3 regions of the Paenibacillus swuensis genome follow, and region 2 is predicted to be linked to each of the others. Evidence: riboswitches for the same ligand, from Rfam matches in the RefSeq annotation. Region 2 holds a riboswitch; each other region holds the start of a gene.
The links. A riboswitch is a leader RNA that binds a small molecule or an ion and turns the genes downstream of it on or off. The one in region 2 is predicted to bind cyclic di-GMP.

Region 1 (6,911 bases), 2.3 Mb from region 2:
GGAACAGTTCTCTTGTACCGGAGGGGCATGTGAGGATACTTGCTGTCAAGGCTGGAAAATTTATATCGACCGTCCGACCTACAAGAAATATAAGAATATTAAAGATGCTGAATTGGGGCCCATGTTGGATGAGGCTGTTAAGCGTCAGAAGAAAGATGCGAACGATAATCGGTATGCCTATATTCAGTTGGATGAGCAAGGGTTCTGCCCGTTGTTAACTGAAGAGAAGTTATGCTCACTTCATAAGCAGTTAGGCGAAAGTTACTTATCGACGGTCTGCAGTAAATATCCTAAGATCTGGAACTCTGTAGATGGAACATTGGAAGTTTCGGGGGTTGTTTCCTGTCCTGAGATTGCTAGAGGTGTGTTATTAAATCCGAATTACCTTGAATTTAATGCAGGCATCCATTCATTTGAACAATTTAACAAGAACATGATTGCAAACGGAATTAATACAACTGCCAACCATGACTCCGGCAATCTAACACCGCTGTTCTGGCCATTGCGAACTTTCGCCATTCAGGTACTTCAGAATAGATCTTACAGTATCAATGATCGGTTGATTATGCTGGGCATGTTCTTCTTTGAATGTTCAGAGTTGGTTCGTGACAATCGTTCTGATACGATTGATGAATTAATCGCAAACTACACCCATGTCATTGATTCTGGTGACTTGCGTGAAACCTTATCGGAAATTCCAACGGTCTCTTCCATTCAGGTTGAGTTTTTAAGACTGTTGACTGAGATTTTAATTCAGAACAAGAGCGCACGCTATGAACAATGCTTTACAGAATTTAAAGCAGGCATCGGCATGGATGCTGCGTTTGATCTCGATCAAATAACAGTTAAATATGAATCAGCGTATAATGATTACTATGTACCCTTTTTTAATGAGAGAGAGTATATCTATGAGAACTACCTAGTAAACTTCGTGTTTAGCAAGCTGTTTCCGTTTAATGAGAAGGACTTGTATGATAGTTATCTAATGATGATCATTCATTATTCTCTAATTAAGATGAACTTGATTGGCATGTCCGGATATCATAAGAGGCTTGATGAAGAATTGGTTATTAAACTCTTCCAATCGTTCTCTAGGAATTTTGAACACAGCCAATCGTCATTGACATCCCTAATGAAAATTGTTCATAGTGTGGGCTATACACAGATGTCCCAACTTATGATTTTAATAAAAAACTAACTAATTTAAAAGATTTACATGTACATTTTACAAAAAATAATACCGATATTATTTATATAAGATTCTATTAGGGAGAGGGAGATTTCATTGGTCACTAACATTAATTCAGGCGCGCTGACACCACTAAACGGTGTTTCTGTTAATCCCGTAACGATTCGTCATACAGAGCAACCCTCGAGAAAGCAAGGAAGCGTGGAATTAGATTTATTTAATTCTACCCGTGAAGTGGAAGTTGCCGAAATTCAGGGAAAGAGTATCTCAATTGGAGAGAAGAACTTTATTCAAGCGATAGACAGAGCCATTAAGGCCATTGAAGGGCCTTACTTAACAGCTGAATATTCTGTTCATGACAAGACCAATCAAATTATGGTGAAAATTCTTAACAGAGACACCGGCGAAGTCATTCGAGAGCTACCTCCTGAGAAAGCGTTAGACCGATTAGTGTATCTGCTTGAATCTGCAGGATTAGTTATAGATGAGAAGAGATAAATTCAAGAATATATAAGCACAACAAGGAGGAGATGTTATGAGAATCACCGGAATGTCTTCAGGCATGGATATTGATTCCATTGTTAAGGATTTAATGAAAGCACATCGAGTGCCAATTGATCGGTTAGGTCAGAAGAAACAAGTACTGGAATGGCAACGCGAAGAATATAGACAGATGAATTCAAAGCTTGTCGATTTTCGTAACAATAAACTGTTTAACTACAGCTTGAACAGCTCCATCGACACGAAGAAAGCGACAGTAACGGGTGAAACGGCTGCACTTACAGCGGCAAGTACGAAATCAGCCGTTGAAGGCTCGTTAACCATTCGAGTCAATGAATTGGCGAAGAGCGGTTCTGTAGTATCCAATGGTGCAGGTATAGATCCTACCGCGTCCACAACGGCAACGCTGCAGAACTTAATTGACAACGGGAAGATGGCTGATTTCTCAGGTTCCATCACCGTTAATGGTGCGCCAATTACAATTGACAAGGCGACAGATACAATCAATTCACTACTGTCGAAGATAAATACGAATGCTGCAGCGAAAGCCTCTGCATTTTATGACACCGCCACAGGTAAACTGTCCATCACATCCAAAGAAACAGGAAAAATCAACGGGACTGGTGAAGTAACGCTGAGCGGCGCATTATTAACTTCTTCGTTCAACATGACAAATGTAACTCTCGGAGATGATGCCCAACTTGAAATTAACGGCATTGCGACAACACGTTCCAGTAATATCTTCTCTATTAATGGAGTAGAGGTCACGCTTAAAGCCAAGACTGTTGCAGACCCGACGGAAATCAAAGTGTCCAAAGACGTGGATGCCATCGTTAATACCATTAAGTCATTCATTAACGATTATAATGACTTGCTATCGACAATGAGCGACAAGGTGAAAGAAGAACGGAATAGGAATGTATTGCCTCTTACGAAAGAGCAGAGAGACGACATGAAGGAAGATGAAGTCACAAGATGGGAATCCAAAGCGAAGAGCGGACTTCTCCGGAATGAGGCGCTGCTAACTAAGACGATTAATGATGTTAGGGCGAGTACGAACAAACCTGTCACCATTGGCGCAGAGACCGTCACATTAGGTATGCTTGGCATTGAAACAGGCAAATATTTTGAGAACGGCAAACTGTACTTAAAAGATGAGAACAAATTGAGGGAAATGCTGGAGGACAACCCAACAAAGGTGATGAGTTTCTTCACGCAACAAAGCGGTTCCGTAAGTTCCAAAGGTCTGTTTGAAAGAATGCGGGATGATATTCAAATTTCGTTGAACGCGATCTCTTCTAAAGCGGGTACGTCTGCTTTCACGAGCTCATTGACGCAGCCATTCAGTTCAGAGAGCATGATCGGTAAAGATCTCAAGCAACTTACGGACCAGATGATTCAGAAGGATTCTAAGTTGAGTGACCTGGAGAATAATTACTATAAGAAATTCAATGCCATGGAGCAAGCAATGAACAAATACCAATCGCAATCCGCTTACTTAGCAAATGCACTTGGATGATTCGTGATTTGAGGAGGAGAGTCTCGTGTTAAGCCAACAAATGAGAAACACATATACGCAGAATACTACTTTAACATCGACTCCAAATCAGCTTTTACTCATGCTATATGATGGAGCAATACGTTTCTGTAAACTGGGGATTGAAGGCATTGAATCTAATAACTATGAACTAGCAAATACCAACTTGTGTAAAGCTCAGGCCATAATCTATGAGTTTATTTCATCATTGGATATGAAACAGCCGGTGTCCAAGGACTTATTGGTTATGTATGAATACATTATTCATCTGCTTGTTCAAGGGAATGTTAAGAAAGACCTCATCTTGATTACTGAAGCGTTAGGCTACATTGAAGAGTTAAGGGAGACATGGGCAGAAGCTTCAAGGCTGGCAGGAAGCATGAAACCCTCTAACCATTATGTATAGTTGGATGGAACAACTCGAAACCATGACGATGGCATTGGTTCATCAGATTGAGCACTCAACCGAGGAAGACATTGTGGCCTTCGTTCAACAACGTGAAGAACACATCGACCTGTTAAAGAACGGAACGGTCAATCAAGCTCAGTTACAAGAAATGAGAGACCAACTGAGCAAGTTGCTGGCGTACGATGAGATCATTCTGGGTCGTATGAACGAGTTCAAAATATCTGCTGAACTGGGAATGCACAAAACAAGCACAGCCAGAAAACAAAAGTCTGCTTATGAGAGTACAATTCTTTACGATAGTCTGTTATTCGACACAAAAAAATAAATATTGACAGACTTGTAATGGGGTTATAATATTGTACTGGGTATAATTTCCTAAACTAAATACTGGCAAACTTGCAGAAATGCAAGGACGCAAAGCCATTGGGTCTTCCGTAGTAGGTATATAGTAACAACTGCTATCAGATCGCCAGGTTGCAAATCTTTCATTATCTAAAAATGGAGCATTAGCAATGTCTAATGGCTCCATTTTATTATTTAATAGGAGGAGTTTCGATGAGAACAACAGGCAAGTGGTTTAACGTGTTTTTATGCTTTCTTTTCGTACTGTCCACACTGAGCTTCTCTCAACAGACCGAAGCGGCAGCGGATTATGTCAATGTGAACAAGTCAGTGAATCCCACTCAAATTACAACTGAGGGTGAAGCTGAAGTTACATTACAGATACAAGGTACTCCACCTGTTAATGTCATTATGCCTAGTGATGTTATTCTTATCATCGACCGCTCCGGTAGTATGAGAGGTCAGAAGATGAGCGACGCAATTAAATCAGCGAAAGAATTTGTTGATCTTGTAGATTTAACAAAGCACCAAGTCGGTATAGTTGATTTCAGCTCAGACACTAAGGCTCTACCACTGACAACAGATGCTGTACAATTGAAAAGCTACATCAACGGACTCGCAGCGAACGGATCTACAGCAACGGGTGATTCCATTGATAAAGCCATGGAAATGCTTGCAAACCATAGACCCGAAGCTCAGCCTGTTATCGTTCTTATGACAGATGGAGATGCGACTGTTCCTACGGTCAATCCATACCAGTATGCCAAAGATAAAGCGTTGTTGGCAAAAGAAGCGGGTATTGTATTTTATACGATTGCATTGCTAGACACTAATGCGGATCCGACTACCAGCGGTCCGAACATCCTATTGAAAGAAATGGCGACAACATCTTCACATCATCATTTCGTACTTGGATCTGTAGGATTGTCCGATATCTACAAAGCGATTGTTCGTGAGATCGGTATGGCAAGTGCCTACAACATTGTCGTTTCGGATCTCGTCGCACCTGAATTCGAGATTGTTCCTGACTCTTACAAAGATAATATACCTCAGCCTACTGTAGTCGGAAATCAATTGCAGTGGAACTTCCTTGAATTGAAAAACAGCCTTCTAACGTTCAAATACAAGATTAGACCTAAAGATAAGAATAAAGCAGGCACTTATTACACTTCAGATTTAACTTCTAAATTAGAATATAATGACTATGCCGGCGCAAAGCGGATGAAATTTCTACCTGCGGTTCAACTGAGTGTTAAGTTCCCGGCACCGGTAATTACCTCTGTAGAAGCTAATGAAGGCGCACCGGAAGGCGGCAATACAATTACATTGAATGGTACTAATTTCCGTCAAGGTGCGACCGTAACCTTCGGTGGAACGCGTGCAACGAGCGAGCAATTCGTCAGCTCAACCGAGGTGAAAGTTGTCGTGCCTCAAGGTGCACAAGGTTCAGTAGAAATAAAATTAACTAATCCTGATAACCAAATTGCACTAAGTAATTACAAATACAAAGCAACGCCGGTGGTGACTTCCATTGACCCGGCAACCGGGCCTTTCAAAGGCGAAAACCTTGTTGCAATTAACGGTAAGTATTTTATGCCTGGGGCCAAAGTCACGCTAGGTGATAAATCTGCAGCTATTGTCCTGGTACATCCGAGTGTAATTAAAGTTACTGCTCCTCAAGCTGCTGCAGCAGGTCCGGTCAATGTTACTGTTGAGAACCCTGACGGTAGCAAAGTAGTTGTAGCCAATGGATATACCTATGAAGAAGAAATAATTGAGAAGCTTGAAATTACAGCTGTTTCACCTAACAAAGGATTGGTAAGCGGCGGAGATTACGTAGTCATTGACGGTAAGAAATTCGTTCCTTCAACTAAAGTATATTTCGGCACCACGGCTGTATCGGTGGGGACGTTCTTCTCTGAGACTAAAATCAGAGTAACAGCACCTGCGGCTACAACTGCCGGATTAGTCGATATTACCGTAGAGAACACCGACGGTAGAAGAGCGGTACTTGTGGGCGGGTATACGTATGAACCGCTTCCGGCAGCACCTGCACCTCAAATCACCAGAATTACGCCTAATACCGGAGAATCAACAGGCGGGACTACGGTTATCGTAGACGGAGCTAATTTTACGACACAATCCAAAGTATTCTTTGGTAGTGTTGAAGGCGTTAGTGTAACTTATTTCTCCCCAACAAGACTTAGAGCCTATGCACCGGCAGGCACTGTCGGAGCTGTTGATATTAAAGTCGTGAATAAAGATCTGCAAGAAGCAGTGGTAACAGGTGGATATACTTACGTTGCGCCGGCCATGGCACCTGCTCCTACCGTTACTTCCTTGACACCGAACAGCGCACCTTTGAATGGCGGAACTATAGTACTTGTATATGGTACAAATTTCGTTAGTGGTGCAAAGGTTTACTATGGAAGTACGCAAGCACAAGTCAACAATGTCATTAGCACGCGTATAACATCCGTTTTGCCACAAACGGCTGCACCCGGTCAAGTCAATGTTAGAGTCGTCAATCCGGACGGACAGGAGTTCATACTGACCAATGGGTTCACCTACACAGAGCTCTTGCCAACAATTACGGCTACAACGCCGAACAAAGGGCCTCTTGAGGGTGGAACATTTGTAATCATCGACGGAACGAATTTCGATAGAAACATCCGAGTTAACTTCAATGGCGTCAATGTTCCCGTAACATACTTTAGCGATACGCGTATCCGGGTAACCTCTCCAAGCAGTGTCGTAGCAGGTCCCGTAACGTTCACATTGACGAATCCGACCGGTTCGCAAGTCTCCGGTACATTTACTTATGAGAACCCGGTACTGCCTAGTCCGGTCATTACAAGACTGAACAGCACAAGTGGACCGTTATCGGGCGGGAGTTTCCTAATAATCGATGGATCCAATTATACAACTAGTTC
Region 2 (6,911 bases):
TGTACAGAAAGAATACCGCCATCAAGAGAACAGCCACAATCAAGATCGGCGTAATATAAGCGCCCGCCTTCTCTTCCACATGTTCCCATTGATCCCCCAGGGTGTATCCTAAATACACAAACAAAATGGACCACGGAATGACGGCCAGTGTCGTCAGAAACGTGAACTTGCCCAAAGGCATCTTGGCAATCCCGGCCGGAACCGAAATCGCGTGACGTACGACAGGAATAAAGCGCGCTGTAAAAATAACGCCCGTCCCGTATTTCTCGAACCACGCTTCCGACATGTCAATCTGTTTCTTGTTGATGAGAATATATTTACCGAACTTTTCGAGAAACGGTCTGCCTCCGTATCGTCCAATCCAGTAAACGAAGATTTGGGCAATGACTCCGCCAATAGTCCCGAATATAACCGCGCCCAAAAATGAAACCTTCCCCTGGGCCACTAAATAACCGCCGAACGCCAATACGATTTCACTCGGAATCACTTCGATCATTAAGCCTAGCATGATTCCCCAAGCCCCAAGCGATTCTACCCATAACAGCAAGTTACTAACTAGATCATGCAGCATCCGGTTCTCCCAACTCCTCTATGTATAATCCCCACTATTCTATCATAAGCTGACAAGCCTGTGCATAGACATGTTGTATCAATGACTCCGGTAGGAGATTACAGAACGTGAATGGAGGCGTGACGATGTCTAAATTTTTTGTGGTGACCAAAAGACAGCTTCAGCTTGTGCTACTTTCCGGGATGATGGTCGTAGCCGCAACGATGTATTTAAATCTGCATAAAAGCAATGCTTTGGAGGAACCCGTAACGACCGGATCCAAGGAAGCGGAACGGACTATACATATTGTGACAGGGGAATATAAGTCCACGTCGGCTGACGGGAAAGAGATCGAAGCTTATACGTTTCACCCGGGTACGGTGTATGTGGGTAAGGGAGAAGCGGTCAACTTATCCTTCTATGGGGTCAACGGCGGCAGTCATCCCTTCATTATTGAAGGCACTAACATCAAGAGTGAAGTGAGAAAAGGCAAGGAGACCGTTGTGAGGTTCCAAACCGAACAGGAAGGCACGTACCGCATCGTCTGTCTTACCCATCCCGAATCGGGACCCAGCGCGCCGATGATCGGCTATATCATAGTGGATTAAATCACAGCCTTTCCTGGATTCGGTAGCCTACCGCCCCCTCTCTGCATAATCTATTGCAGAGAGGAGCGGGTGATGAACGATGCAGCAACATAATGAAAAGCATAAGGCCACCTTGCCGACGGCGCGGAAAATACGCAGGGCATGCAATAAAGAATTATACCGTGCGGTCAAACGGTTAAAGAAGTATATCCCGGAAGCCAAATTGGCGGAAGGTGAAGATCTTTATTTCAAAAAGGTCATGTTGAATCTGGTGTGGGTCCATGAGAACAGCAGCAATCGAAAGCTCCTTGCGGATTGGTGGGATGAGAACGTTTGCCCGGAGCTGTCCGCGCTTTGGGAAGTGGATCCCGCTCCGTTAAGCCGGGCCTTCCGGGAAGCGTTCGGCGGATAAGTTATGTAAAATAACCTCGATCGAGGCCTCCCAGGATGAGCGACCGCGTTTATAGGTTGGTTATTATGCCAATTGGATAGCGTGTTTTCGAGGACGAAAACATATACGTTCCAATGTGGTAAAGTAAAGACCGCTCCCAAAGGGGCGGTCTTGATGTGTTTTAGCCGATAATGCCGAATACTTCGACCCGAGCCGGAACCGTTCTCGTTCTGAACACGACGCCGTTCGAATCTACGGCTTGCAGCGTATAGCTAACACGTGTTAAAGCGTCAATAGTACTAAAACGCGCAACACCGTAACGATCGAACTGGGTGACTGCAACCACTTGACCGTTGCGAATCAATCTTGCTCTGAACCCGGCTGTGTCAAACGGATTTCCGTTCTGCTGCAGCCATACAATCGTTAATCTGGAAAACCGCTGACTGGCTACTTTGCTGAGGACTTTCCCCCCGGATACAACCTTGCGGAGAACTTTACCTTTGACCATCGGATCTTTCAACTTCGGTTTAACTCCTGGCATGAACTTCACTCCTTATACGCATTCTCATAAATACAGTATGCGTGCAGGAATGTCAGTGCTTGGACAGATTACCACGGCTGAGACCCGTTTATTCAGGTATCGGCAACTGAAACCGGGTTGCTGTGCGGATTGCGGCCTCTCTCGCCCGCTCTGTCAGGAAGAAGAGACGGTCATTCTTCTTCTCGGGGTCCGCTTGCCTTGCCCGGGCAGCGAATGCCTCATAGGCATCAAGAGATCGCACGGCATAATCCCGAGCAACTTCGGCTTCTCCCCTCTGTCCGGCCTGCAAAGCCGCTTCATACCAGAGCTGAATGAGTTGCTCCTGCTTTCTTTTGTCATAGGGGTCAGACTCTACTGCCGTTTGCCATTCCCCTTCCGCCGCCTCCATCTGACCTAATGCCGAATAAGCAATGCCCAACTGCCAATGCAACTCCGGATTACGGGGCTCATAGCGAAGGCCTTCTTTCAGCAACGGGATGGCTTTACGCTTAGGCAGCCGCTCCGCAAGAGCAAGCCTGTCGTCCGCAGAATAGGGATACAGACGCAACGCCGTTTGCCGCTGGTTGAGACCGGGTTCACCGCCCGCACCCCCTGACCGATTCGCAAGCGGATTGGAACTGTTCCACCATCTCACGGCTTGGGTTGGAAGGCTCTCACCCGGAACGGCGGAAATGACAAACCTGGCCGCATCCATCCGCACGGAATAGAATATTCCGGCAGAAAGGAGCAGGAGTAAAGCAAAGGTGGCTCTTTTTTGCCATGGGAATGAGAAGTGTTCTGCAGCGTTGTGGTTGCGGGGTAAGCTCAAGTTATCGGTCCCGCCTAAGGCGATCCATAGGAATGACAATATCCAGAAAAAACCGTAGGACATATCAAAATCAACGGCGCTATGCGCAAACAAGACGGCCAGCGGCGCCAGCAGCATGGAATGCCGCCTGGCCACCCGAACGGCAAACAGAAGTAACATGACTATGAACAACAGGCCCCCAACCGTCCCGGTGTCCATCCAGATATCCAGATATCCGCTGTGAACCTCAGATCCTACGTATGGGTTGCTTTGGTAGGACGTGTATAACTTCCCCCAGCTGTTGCCGCCCGAGCCTGCCCAAGGAGACTCGCTGATAATGGTCATAGCATCATTGTAAAACTGTGCGCGCGCATTCGCCGTTTCGTAATGACCGCTCACTCGTTCGGTTGTGGTAGCCGGTATGATGAAACTGAACAGCAGCATACCTAAAGCTATAACCGCGCTTGAACCGAGATAGACAACCCTGTTCATAGAAAGTCGTACAATTAAAGGGATAATCATACTTAGGATAATACTGATGACGATCAGGCTGTAAATTCCCGGAAACGACGTTGGGCCGGATTGTATAGAGGATACGATCGTAAAGTGAGCGATACCTGCCGCACATAAGACCAAGACCGATAGTAAAGCATAATTGAACTTGACGGCTTTGGCGATGCAAATCCAACCGGCCATCCATCCTATACCGATGGCGATCCAGGCTCCTCTGGATTCAGTCAGCAGGATTGCCGTGGCATATGGAACTAAAGGGATGGCTTGAAGCCAAATTCGCAAGTAGGTTGTGGACCGCGCTTGACCGGAGGATGGACTGACAATACCTCCCATTGTATACAACAGATAGGCCCCCATCACCGCCCCGAACATATTCGCATATTGAAAATAACCGGATAACCTTAAGCCTAAAGCGGATAATCGCTCGTCGGAGGCGTGCTGTACAATCTCGGGATAGTCCAATAGTCCGTAAAACCCTGACCATGCGCCGGCCAAAATAAATAAGCCGGATGCGGTCAAAATGTGATTTAACACCGCTCTATGATGTGACCGATGCTGAATATAAAGAACACATAACCACAGAAAGCAGCCATAGGCTGTCCATCTTAAAGCTTCGTGGATGGTGCCTCCGACCGATGCCGGATTCATAAAGGTTGACACGGTGTAAAATAAGGCCATGCTGAATGGAAGGAGCGCCCAACCGGAGGTTCGGATCCAAAGAAGTCTTGTGGTTATCGCATAAACGAGGCATACCGCCGCAAAGCCAAAGAGGACCCACTGCAACGTATAGAAATCTTTATCGAAAAAAAGGCCGCGGCGAAAGGCCGATAACATGCAAACTAAACCTATCAAGAGAGCTAACCAGGATGATTTCATCGTTTCGTTCCCCGCTTCCTTCTAGTCACTTCATAGTATCAGGAAAATGCAGGGAATTCTATTCCAAAGGGGGTTTAGAGATGGAACGCGCATTTTATGAGCGGCATACGGTTACCGTGGCCCAAGATCTCATCGGCTGCCTACTGATTCGCAGAGGCTTCTCAGGGCTTGAGGACATCGTGGTCCGCATTACGGAGACGGAAGCGTACCGGGGAGCGGACGACCCGGCAAGCCATGCTCACCGCGGCGTGACGCCGAGGAACCGCCTGATGTTCGGACAAGCCGGGCATCTGTACGTGTACCTCTCGTACGGGATGCACTATTGCATGAACATCGTGACCGAGGGCGAAGGCGAGCCCGGCGCCGTGCTGCTGCGCGGAGCGGAAGTCGTCCAGGGGCTGGAGCTCGTCCGAGCGAACCGCCCCGGCGTGCGGGACGCGCAGCTGCTGAACGGTCCGGGCAAGCTCACGAAGGGGCTTGCCCTGGATCTCGCATACAACGGGTACGATGTATGCGGTGGTTTCGGCGGCGGCGAGCTCGAGCTGCTCCCGCCGCCGACAGGGATGCGACCCCTTCCCCTGAAGGAAACCGGTCGCATCGGGATCTCCAAAGGCCAGGCTATGCCCTGGCGCTTTGTCGAGGGTTGAGGGAGGCGGCTTGGGGGAACCGGCGCCGCCCGAAACAGGAAAGACCGGCTAATCGCCGGCCGGTCTGTTCCCTATTCCTCTGCTGCTTTCGAGGCATCATCTTTCTTCTTCGAGAAATAAGTCACGGTCTGTGTCTTGACGATAAAGGCACGGATGGCACTCGTCTGCTCCGAGGTTAAAGATAACATGCGCACCCCGTAATAATGACCTTGGCCGATAAATTCACAGCGGATGATTTCGACTCTGCAGGTCAGCGGGAAGCCGATATCCACTCGGACACTCATCTGGGAGCCAACGGGAATCGGCTCATAAGCGTAAACCGCCAGCCCCATCCCGCTCAAGCTGATATTCTTCAGACTTAAAGCAATCGGCTCATTGTCGGGATTGTCTTTCGATGCGTGATCCCTTAACAAGATACCCTTGCAATCTACTTGTACACGTGTGGTTTCACGTTGTTCCTTGAATTTCTTCCGGTTGTCCGGCGGGTTCAGCACCATGATCGCCCCTCGGTCTTTAGCTACAACCATGGTATGAAACACATAAATCCCTGCTTTCGAATATACGGTCAACTTCACAGGTTTCCCGAGATCAAACAGCTTATATTCCGCGATTTCAACCTCAATAACGTCCCCTTCGGCATAGGTGAGGATCCCGGTGGATACGAAATCTTCTTTCTCCACAACGGTCTTGCACTGCAATAAGACGGAAGCGGCAATACTCGTCTGGTAGTTCATCTTCTTAGCTAAGTTGCTGTTCGTATACATCTCTCCACACCGCCTTGTTCTCCAAATTTGTACATTTTTCGGCAACAAAAAAGACCGCATCCTCCAACAGACACAGCCTTTAGGCTTGTAGGAAAGGATTTTCGGTAGCCAGGCTGCCATCGTTACAACTCGCGTTGTAACCTTAGACCCTAAGCTTTGCGTCCTTACTTTTCAATAAGTTTGCCGTTATCGAATACTTAAGCACTATGTTATTAAACGATATCATACCGTATTTTGACAATTTTCGCAATAGACCGCTGCTCGCATTTAGTTCTAATGTACTATGCTTTAACAAAATATTAAAATAAGCAAAGAATCCCCTTAACATTCGGATGCTACTATGAACACATAGCTTGTTTGCATAAGAGGAGGCTTACCGTGGAAGTGGTGACGATCAGCCAAGCGCGGAGAAATGATTTCCAGGAAATGATTCAGCTTGCGGATCTAACTTTGCCGGACCGCATGAATCAGCATGAGCTCAAAAAATATTTCGAGTTGTTTCCCGATCTGATTTTTAAAGCAACCCATCAAGGACAATTAATCGGCTTCTGTTGCGCCGGCATTGATATGTATCATACAACGGGCTGGCTTCTTTTTAGTAATGTGCACTCGGAATTTCAAGGTAAGGGCATCGGCAAGCGTTTCATTGAGGCGCGACTGGAAGCTCTCCGGAAATTCGAACGTCTCCAATCCGTACAAGTAACGGTCAGCGACGGAAACATCCCTTCGATTCGCGCCCTCTCGGCGCATGGATTTCGGCATCGCAACACCGAAGCGGACTACTACGGTACCGGCAAGCACCGCAGTATTTATGAGCTCTCCTTGTGCTCCTGGGATTTCCAACCCCGGTTCGCTTATCCCATGCCCCTGGTTGATATGAAGTAGTGGGGCAATTCTGCTGATCTGTTCCAGTTGTGGTAAAATACTCTTATTCTAGTTGATTCCGAGGAGTGTTGTACCTTTGAAAAGTTTGTATTCACCGGAGCGCATCAAAACTACACATCACCTTCTACGTACACATACGATTACAACGGTATTGAACGAATTCGATCAAGAAATCATGAAGCTGTCACCGGATAAACGCCGGGAGAAATACGCCAAAATGACCGAAAGCGTCTTCCGTTTCTTTCGCGGAAGCGCTTATTTGTTTTATTTTGACGTGACGCGGATTCCCTTCACCTTTCATACTCCGGACGACCGGCCGACCTGGATTCAGGGGGATCTCCACTTTGAGAATTTTGGCGCTTTCCTGGAC
Region 3 (6,911 bases), 1.1 Mb from region 2:
TTTTTTTCAAAAGTATTTTGTCAAAGGGATTACGGTGGGTTCATTGAAAGGCTAAAGTGATGTTAGATCGGCAAGTTCACTTTATGGAGGAGGTGGGGCCTTTTTTTGCAAGCGAATACATGTATGGAATACGATAACGGAGGGTTGTTCTATGAAAATGAGACAAACAAATGTAATGAAACTGTGTGTTTTCCTTCTATGCCTGGCCCTGATCGCCGCTTGCTCCAACAACGCAGGCAACAACAAGAACACGAACGGAGCCCAAACCGGGGAGAATACGAAAAGTACGACAACAAATGAACCGGTTAAAGAGGAAGAACCGACCGGAACGCCTGAGCTTCCTGAAGCGAAGCTTACGTTCTATTATCCAAGCAATCCGGCAGGAGCCGATCAGAAGACGGTGCAGGATGAGATCAATAAGTATCTCAAAGAAAAGATCAATGCCACCGTTGATTTGAAACCGCTCTCATTTGATGAATACGATACGAAGCTAAACGCGATGATGGCCGCCGGCGAAGCATTCGATCTCGCCTGGTCTTCCCGGTACTGGCTGCTTCCTTATCAGGGCAACGTCGACAAAGGGGCCTTCCTGGAGCTGACGGATGACATGATTAACCAGTATGCGCCGGAAGCGCGCAAGAACATTCCGGATAAATTCTGGCCGGATATGAAAGCCGTGGACGGCAAAGTGTACGGGTTCCCGATCTACCAGGTGGCCGCCAAGACGAAGAGCTTGATCATTCAGAAGCAGTACATTGATAAATATAAGCTGGATGTTTCCACCATTCAATCGTATAAGGATCTGGAACCTTTCCTTAAGCAGTTGAAGGACAACGAGAAAGGCGTTATTCCTTTCGGCATGGCTCAGAACTCATGGGGCATTTATGTTGACAGAAATCGTGTCGGCGCGGACGGCCTGGCCGTTACTTATCAGAAGGACGATGCGACCTTCAAGAATCTCACGGAAATCCAGATGATCGAAGATAAGAAGGAATACTATGACACGATGCACGCTTGGTACAAAGCCGGTTACATTAACAAGGACGCGCCGGTACTGAAGAACATCAATGACCTGAAAGCGAAAGGCAACGTAGCCGTCGGCATTGAGTTCACATCCAAACCGGGCGGGGAAGTTGATGAGAAGAACGTGAACGGCGGCAACGAAGTCGTGTACGTACCGATTTCAGACAGTTATTTCACAGGTATCTCCAGTGCGATGCATGTCATCAGTAAAACTTCCAAGAACCCGGAGCGCACGCTCATGTTAATTAACCTTCTCAATACGGATAAGTATCTCTACAACCTGATCTGCAACGGAATTGAAGGCAAGCATTACACGAAGAAAGACGATCTGTATATGGAGCCGATTAAAGATTCGGGCTACGCTCCCAATGTGGATTGGGTATTCGGCAACCAGTTCAACGCGTTCCTGAAACCGGGCCAATCCCAGGACGTGTGGGAACGGACAGTCCAATTGAATGACAGCGCGCTTGTGGCAGAGTCTTACGGATTCTCTGTGAATCAAGAAAGCATCAAGTCCGAGATTGCCAACGTTCAGGCGACCAAAGAGGAGTTCCAGCTCGCTTTGGAAACCGGCGCCGTAGATCCGAAGGATTTATTGCCTAAATTTATTGATAAACTCAAAGCATCCGGACAGGACAAAATCGATAAAGAAGCCACCGCGCAATGGGAAGCGTTCCTGAAAGAGAAAGGTGTTAAATAGTCACGCATAACACAGAAGAAGGCTTCGCCGAGTCACGCGGCGAAGCCTTTCTTCTTGTTCGTTGCCCCCTCCGCCTACTCCAGACTTTTCTTAAGTCTGTATTCCCGCGGCGTGACACCGAACTTCTTTTTGAACAGTTTAAAAAATGTGCTTTCGTTAAAAAATCCCACCAGCTCCATAATTTCTTTAATGCTGAAGCTCTTGGTTTCCAGATACTTCTGCGCATGCCTCAGACGCACTTCATTGAGATATTCGCCCACCGACATCAATTCGCTCTGCTTGAATTTTAAGCCCACATAAGCCGGCGTCATATGCAGAATTGATGCAATGCCCTGAAGACTTAAATTGCGGTCCTTATAATTAACCTCCATGATTTCCTTGATCGCATCGGTAAGCGCCGAGTTCTTCTCATGGTCCGACTCAAGCAGTTTGTCATGAATCTCGGTACAGGCTTGCCCTAACAATTCTCTGATCTCTTCCATCGTTTCCTTCTCGAGCACCTGCCGGCTTAATGAGCTCAGGTCGACATACAGCGACACCACCCTGTTTTTGTTCAGATCCCGGACGGTCCCTTTCAGAATATCCACCACGTGCAGCATGCCATGAATGATATGATCGTAATGGTAGCGCGACAATTGCTCCAGAATGTGATGTATCGCCTCCAGCATCCCGTTCAGATCGTTGGTCCGGATACTCTCAATCATCTTCTTCTCCAGATCCTCGGGGAAGGTGTATTCGTACTGCTCCATGTTGGATCTGACCCGCTCCGGTGTGAGAATGGCGTTGCTGCCGAACAGCATTTTGTACATTGAATATTGGATTGCCCGGCCGTACCCCTCCGAAATGTCCTCGTACTCCCCGATCAGATCGCTAACCGTCATGGACAAAGACAGCTTGTAGTATCCGTTAATCACCTCTTGAATACGTTGGAGAACAGGGATCAGCGGCGCGGTCTCTTGCCCGTTCAGGCTTTCCCCGCTTATCAGCATGACCACATGATCACTGCGCATATCCGCGATTTCGCACCGGAACGGACTCGTTCGCATCATATCTTCGGCAATATTGTTAATGGCAAAATAGTACAGCAACCGCTGATTATAACTCACATTCCGCATAAAGCTGTGATAGCCGTCGATCTTCATAATAACGAGCCGGTAAGGTCCCTTTGGTTCTATATTCAACTGGTTATGCGCGATACTTTCGGCGAATTGCCCCGGGGTGAAGGCCGGACTGCTGGCGATCAGGGTACGAAGATGATAATTCTTCACAATCGTCTTCTGCTTATCTTGTTCATTCGATACGTGATACAGCTTCTGAACCATCTGGCTGTACCTGTTGGCCGCATGCGACAGCTCATCCCGGCTGCCCGCTCTCTCTTCCCGCTCCTCGGCGGGGTCGATCCCCATCTGCGCAATCATCCTCTCGATGGGTTTATAGAGCTTATGCGCCATGAGAATGGAGACGATCACCGATAACAGGAGAAAGGCCGCGCTTAACAAGTGTGAGGTCGTTTTCATCTGTTGAATCGGTCCCAGCACATCTTCATAGGGTTGAACCGTGACCACTTTCCAAGAGGACACCTCGGTGTTCATGAACGTGATGAGGAAATCGTCTTCGCCGCCCAAGGGGTTGGTGAAATAACCGAATTGCTCGGGAACTATCGAATTGCGCTTATGCAGCACCTGCTTCAATGCATCCAGATTGGAGAGCAGATGATCTCCCTGGCCGGATAAGATAACGTTGCCTGCTTCATCGACGATAAAAATACCTGACCTTTCGGGATGGGCAAAATCGTTGATCGACCGCATATTCTCAATCAGCCACTCGGGCTTGATATTGAGGACCAGCGCGCTCTCGCGGGTGGCATTGTCAGGATAGTAGGTTTCGTATATGACGAGCGAGAAGAAGTCCACGGAACGTTCCCTACCGCTGAAATTCATAGGAAGCAGCTCCATTCTCGGCAGCTTTTCCTTCCGCTTCAGCAAGCGAACAAGCTCTTCGGACATCGCATGATCCGGCTTGGACAGTCCAAGGTCGCCGACCGCGTAGGTCTCGTTCGCGTAACCGTTGTACACCATAATGGAGTGAAGAAAGGAGGAGAGGGTGTAGCTCTGATGGAGATCATTTACCGCTTGGATGACGGTCATGGGGTCAGGCTGCCGCATCGTCATCAAGGCTACAATTCGTTTCTCGGCATAGAGGTTGACCGCGAAGTTACTAATGATTTCTTTCATATAGGAAATGTTATTGTTGACTTGAGTCATGACCTTCCGGTTGGCTTCCTGCTGCATGGTGATGGCGCTTCGCTCGGCATTGTATTGTTGTGCCAGAGAAGAGGTGAGCAGCACCGCGAACATCAGCAGCGTCAGAGACAACAGCATTCGCAGAAGATACTTCTTGGACTTATAGGCCTGCAGCATACGCATGTGATTACCTCCATTAAAGCGTTTACATAGTTCCCTGGATTTAGTATCTCACAGAAATTGGATGGTCTCCACTATGAATTTTACGTAATCCTTTGCCATATGGGTAAAAAAAAGACCATCCGTTGTCGTCGCAGCTAACAACAACAGGATGGTCCTACACATGGCGTCCGCTTTAATAAAATTTAACCGTCTTATATTGGGAAGCCGCCTTGAACAGCGTTGGTGTCTTGCCGTGTTGTACATAGGCCGCATCGTAAGTGGTGTCCACCGTCTGCCACTTGTTATCAATATATACTTCGTTCCAAGCATGGTACGTGGCAGGGGCATCGGCATGGTACCCTTTCACGACCTTGGTGGGAAGCCCCGCGCTTCGGGCCATAGCCGCGAACAAGGTCGCGAAATCGTAGCAGATCCCCTTGGAGGATTTATAAATCTCATCTACCTCCGGCGTGTATTTCGAGGAAACGGTTTTCGCTTCAAGTGTGTCATACTTTATATTTTTGGTGATATATGTGTATATGGCTTTTAGTTTAGCTTGATCGGTTTCGGCGCGTAAGGTCAATTCACGTGCTTTAATCACAGCTGACGTGCTATTCGACCAGTTGATCAAGGAGATGGATTGCAGGAATACGTCGTTACCGACCCCCTGCTTCAGTGTGAGCTCTTCTTGGGTAATAACTTTATATTTAGTATCGCTTACCGATTGCGCGATCAGCACCTTATATACCCCGTCCCCTAACTGCAGCGGATATTGGGCTCCCGGGCTCATTCTGTAGTCGTAGCTGACTTTCCCCTTCGTAACACGGATGATCGTTTCCCGATCCGGAGATTGTTCATAGTTTACCCTTAACACACCTTTAGTCAAAGCTTCGCTGTCGAATAGTGTCATGGACGACGCGGCCGCCACGGAACCGAAGGGAGCCAAAAGACCCAAAACTATAACAAACATCGATCTCCATACCCATTTAGACACAAAAAAACTCCCCCTTCGGTAACTGGCTGTCTTTTTAGTAGAATTCTACTAAGGAAGACCCTTTAGTTTTGCGTCTTTAGCTTTCGCTAAATTTGCCTTTATCGGTGAAAGCACCTTATTTATTAATCTAAATGTACTATAGGATCGACAGCTTGTATATAGACTTACGACCTATGATTTGGAATTATTTGTCCTTTCAGAATGAGTCTATGGGTCGGATTTTTCATAGGATGGCACGTAACCAGCGTAATTTCGCGTAAATTCTCCTTTCCTTTCAGCACCCCAACCTCTTCGGGAAGCACAATCTCCTTGCTTGTCAGTTTATATCGAAATTTCTCTTTTCCCGTGTCGACTTCAACTACATCACCGATCTTCATCTCGCCTAACCGGTTAAAATTCTTTCCGTATGTACGGTTACGATGACCTGCAATGGCGTAATTGCCGATTTGGCCGGCTTTACCGGTGTTGGCAATGCTGGCGACTGACCGTGACAAGTTTTGTTTCGTAGCGTTGGTCAGGATTGGCAAGTTCAGATCAATTTTGTTGATGATCAAGACGCCCTCGACGTTCTTTAACTTTACTTCAGCCGCGGGCGGTTTTTTCTGTGACGGGGCAGGCTGCGCTGTCATTGGCTTCGTTGCGGCAGAATCACTGTCGTCCGGTGGAAGATCGGCCTGCTCCACAATATCTTCTACCGTCGTCTCCAGAGCGATCTGTTGCATGTTCTGTTGCCATTGTTCCAAGATCCGATTCTGTTGATACGTCTCGTACCGGTCTTTAACAGCGGGATAGAGCAAGATCATAAATCCCGTCAGAATGATGAATGCCGCAAGTAATTTCTGTCTCAACATAATTAACTCCCTTCATACAAAATGGAAGCGAGCCTCGTAAGGTCTCGCTTCCAATGGTCATGTTCTTTAGCGCTTGACGAGAACTTTCCGTCTAAGTACTGCGAAGCCCAACAGGATCACGGCTACACCGAGAGCTTGCGTCTTCCATGGACTGGCTTCGCCGGTCTTAGGAAGCATCGGTGCAATCGTTTCATCGGGAACGGCCGTTCCCAAAGGAACGTCTACATCTGTTTCAATGATGTCTACATCCTCCGGAGGATCAACACGGACCGGTTCCGTAGGTACCTCTATGTTTCCGGTTGGCGTCACATCCGGTACCGGCGTTAATTCGATCGGCGGTACCGTCGTCGGTGGTATCGTAGTTGGTGGCACCGTCGTTGGCGGATCCGTTGGCGGATTCGTCGGCGGTGGGTTTGTCGTCGGCGGATCCGTTGGCGGCGGATTCGTCGGTGGTGGATCTGTTGGCGGCGGATTCGTCGGCGGTGGATCTGTTGGCGGCGGATTCGTCGGCGGTGGATCTGTCGGCGGTGGATCTGTCGGCGGTGGATCCGTCGGCGGCAATTTAGCATTTGTTATCGTTTTGCAATAACATGTCGTAGCGGATACATCAATAGTAAAGAGATGCTCCGTCGGATCTAACTTGTAGCCGGCCGGCGCTGTTTTCTCAATGAGTACATAGGCGCCGGTAATCAGCTTCTTAAATACAGCCTTCCCGACCGAATCCGTGGTCAGTGTATTCACCAGAGTCCGTTCCGCGTCAGATACGCGGTAAAGCTCGAAACTCGCTCCGCTGAGCAACAACGAAGGGTCGGCTTCATCGACTTTCTGGATGGTAAGCTTCCCATTCGCCCCTGACGGATCAAATGCAGCTGTGACTGTAAGCGGGGCGGACCCATTCTCATCCCAGTCTACACGGGCTTGATTCACATATTCGACGT

Region 1: it holds a riboswitch for cyclic di-GMP, as region 2 does, so the genes downstream of both, SY83_RS11005 (IPT/TIG domain-containing protein) here and SY83_RS00930 (PilZ domain-containing protein) in region 2, are expected to answer to the same signal.
Region 3: it holds a riboswitch for cyclic di-GMP, as region 2 does, so the genes downstream of both, SY83_RS05125 (transglutaminase-like domain-containing protein) here and SY83_RS00930 (PilZ domain-containing protein) in region 2, are expected to answer to the same signal.

What each region holds. Positions count from the first base shown of each region.
Region 1 covers NZ_CP011388.1:2,506,444-2,513,354, forward strand. Annotated here, with positions in the region: gene fliB (flagellin lysine-N-methylase) at 1-1,198, shown strand, start outside; gene SY83_RS10985 (flagellar protein FlaG) at 1,286-1,687, shown strand; gene fliD (flagellar filament capping protein FliD) at 1,725-3,209, shown strand; gene fliS (flagellar export chaperone FliS) at 3,235-3,633, shown strand; gene SY83_RS11000 (hypothetical protein) at 3,638-3,961, shown strand; cyclic di-GMP riboswitch class I at 4,016-4,118, shown strand; gene SY83_RS11005 (IPT/TIG domain-containing protein) at 4,192-6,911, shown strand, end outside.
Region 2 covers NZ_CP011388.1:156,657-163,567, forward strand. Annotated here, with positions in the region: gene SY83_RS00900 (undecaprenyl phosphate transporter UptA) at 1-571, opposite strand, end outside; gene SY83_RS00905 (cupredoxin domain-containing protein) at 697-1,158, shown strand; gene SY83_RS00910 (dehydrogenase) at 1,238-1,549, shown strand; gene SY83_RS00915 (hypothetical protein) at 1,710-2,069, opposite strand; gene SY83_RS00920 (O-antigen ligase family protein) at 2,158-4,245, opposite strand; gene SY83_RS00925 (DNA-3-methyladenine glycosylase) at 4,236-4,892, shown strand; gene SY83_RS00930 (PilZ domain-containing protein) at 4,964-5,656, opposite strand; cyclic di-GMP riboswitch class I at 5,757-5,851, opposite strand; gene SY83_RS00935 (GNAT family N-acetyltransferase) at 6,035-6,541, shown strand; gene SY83_RS00940 (DUF2252 domain-containing protein) at 6,618-6,911, shown strand, end outside.
Region 3 covers NZ_CP011388.1:1,224,869-1,231,779, forward strand. Annotated here, with positions in the region: gene SY83_RS05110 (carbohydrate ABC transporter permease) at 1-55, shown strand, start outside; gene SY83_RS05115 (ABC transporter substrate-binding protein) at 152-1,723, shown strand; gene SY83_RS05120 (helix-turn-helix domain-containing protein) at 1,798-4,149, opposite strand; gene SY83_RS05125 (transglutaminase-like domain-containing protein) at 4,322-5,122, opposite strand; cyclic di-GMP riboswitch class I at 5,137-5,229, opposite strand; gene SY83_RS05130 (class D sortase) at 5,287-5,973, opposite strand; gene SY83_RS05135 (collagen binding domain-containing protein) at 6,040-6,911, opposite strand, start outside.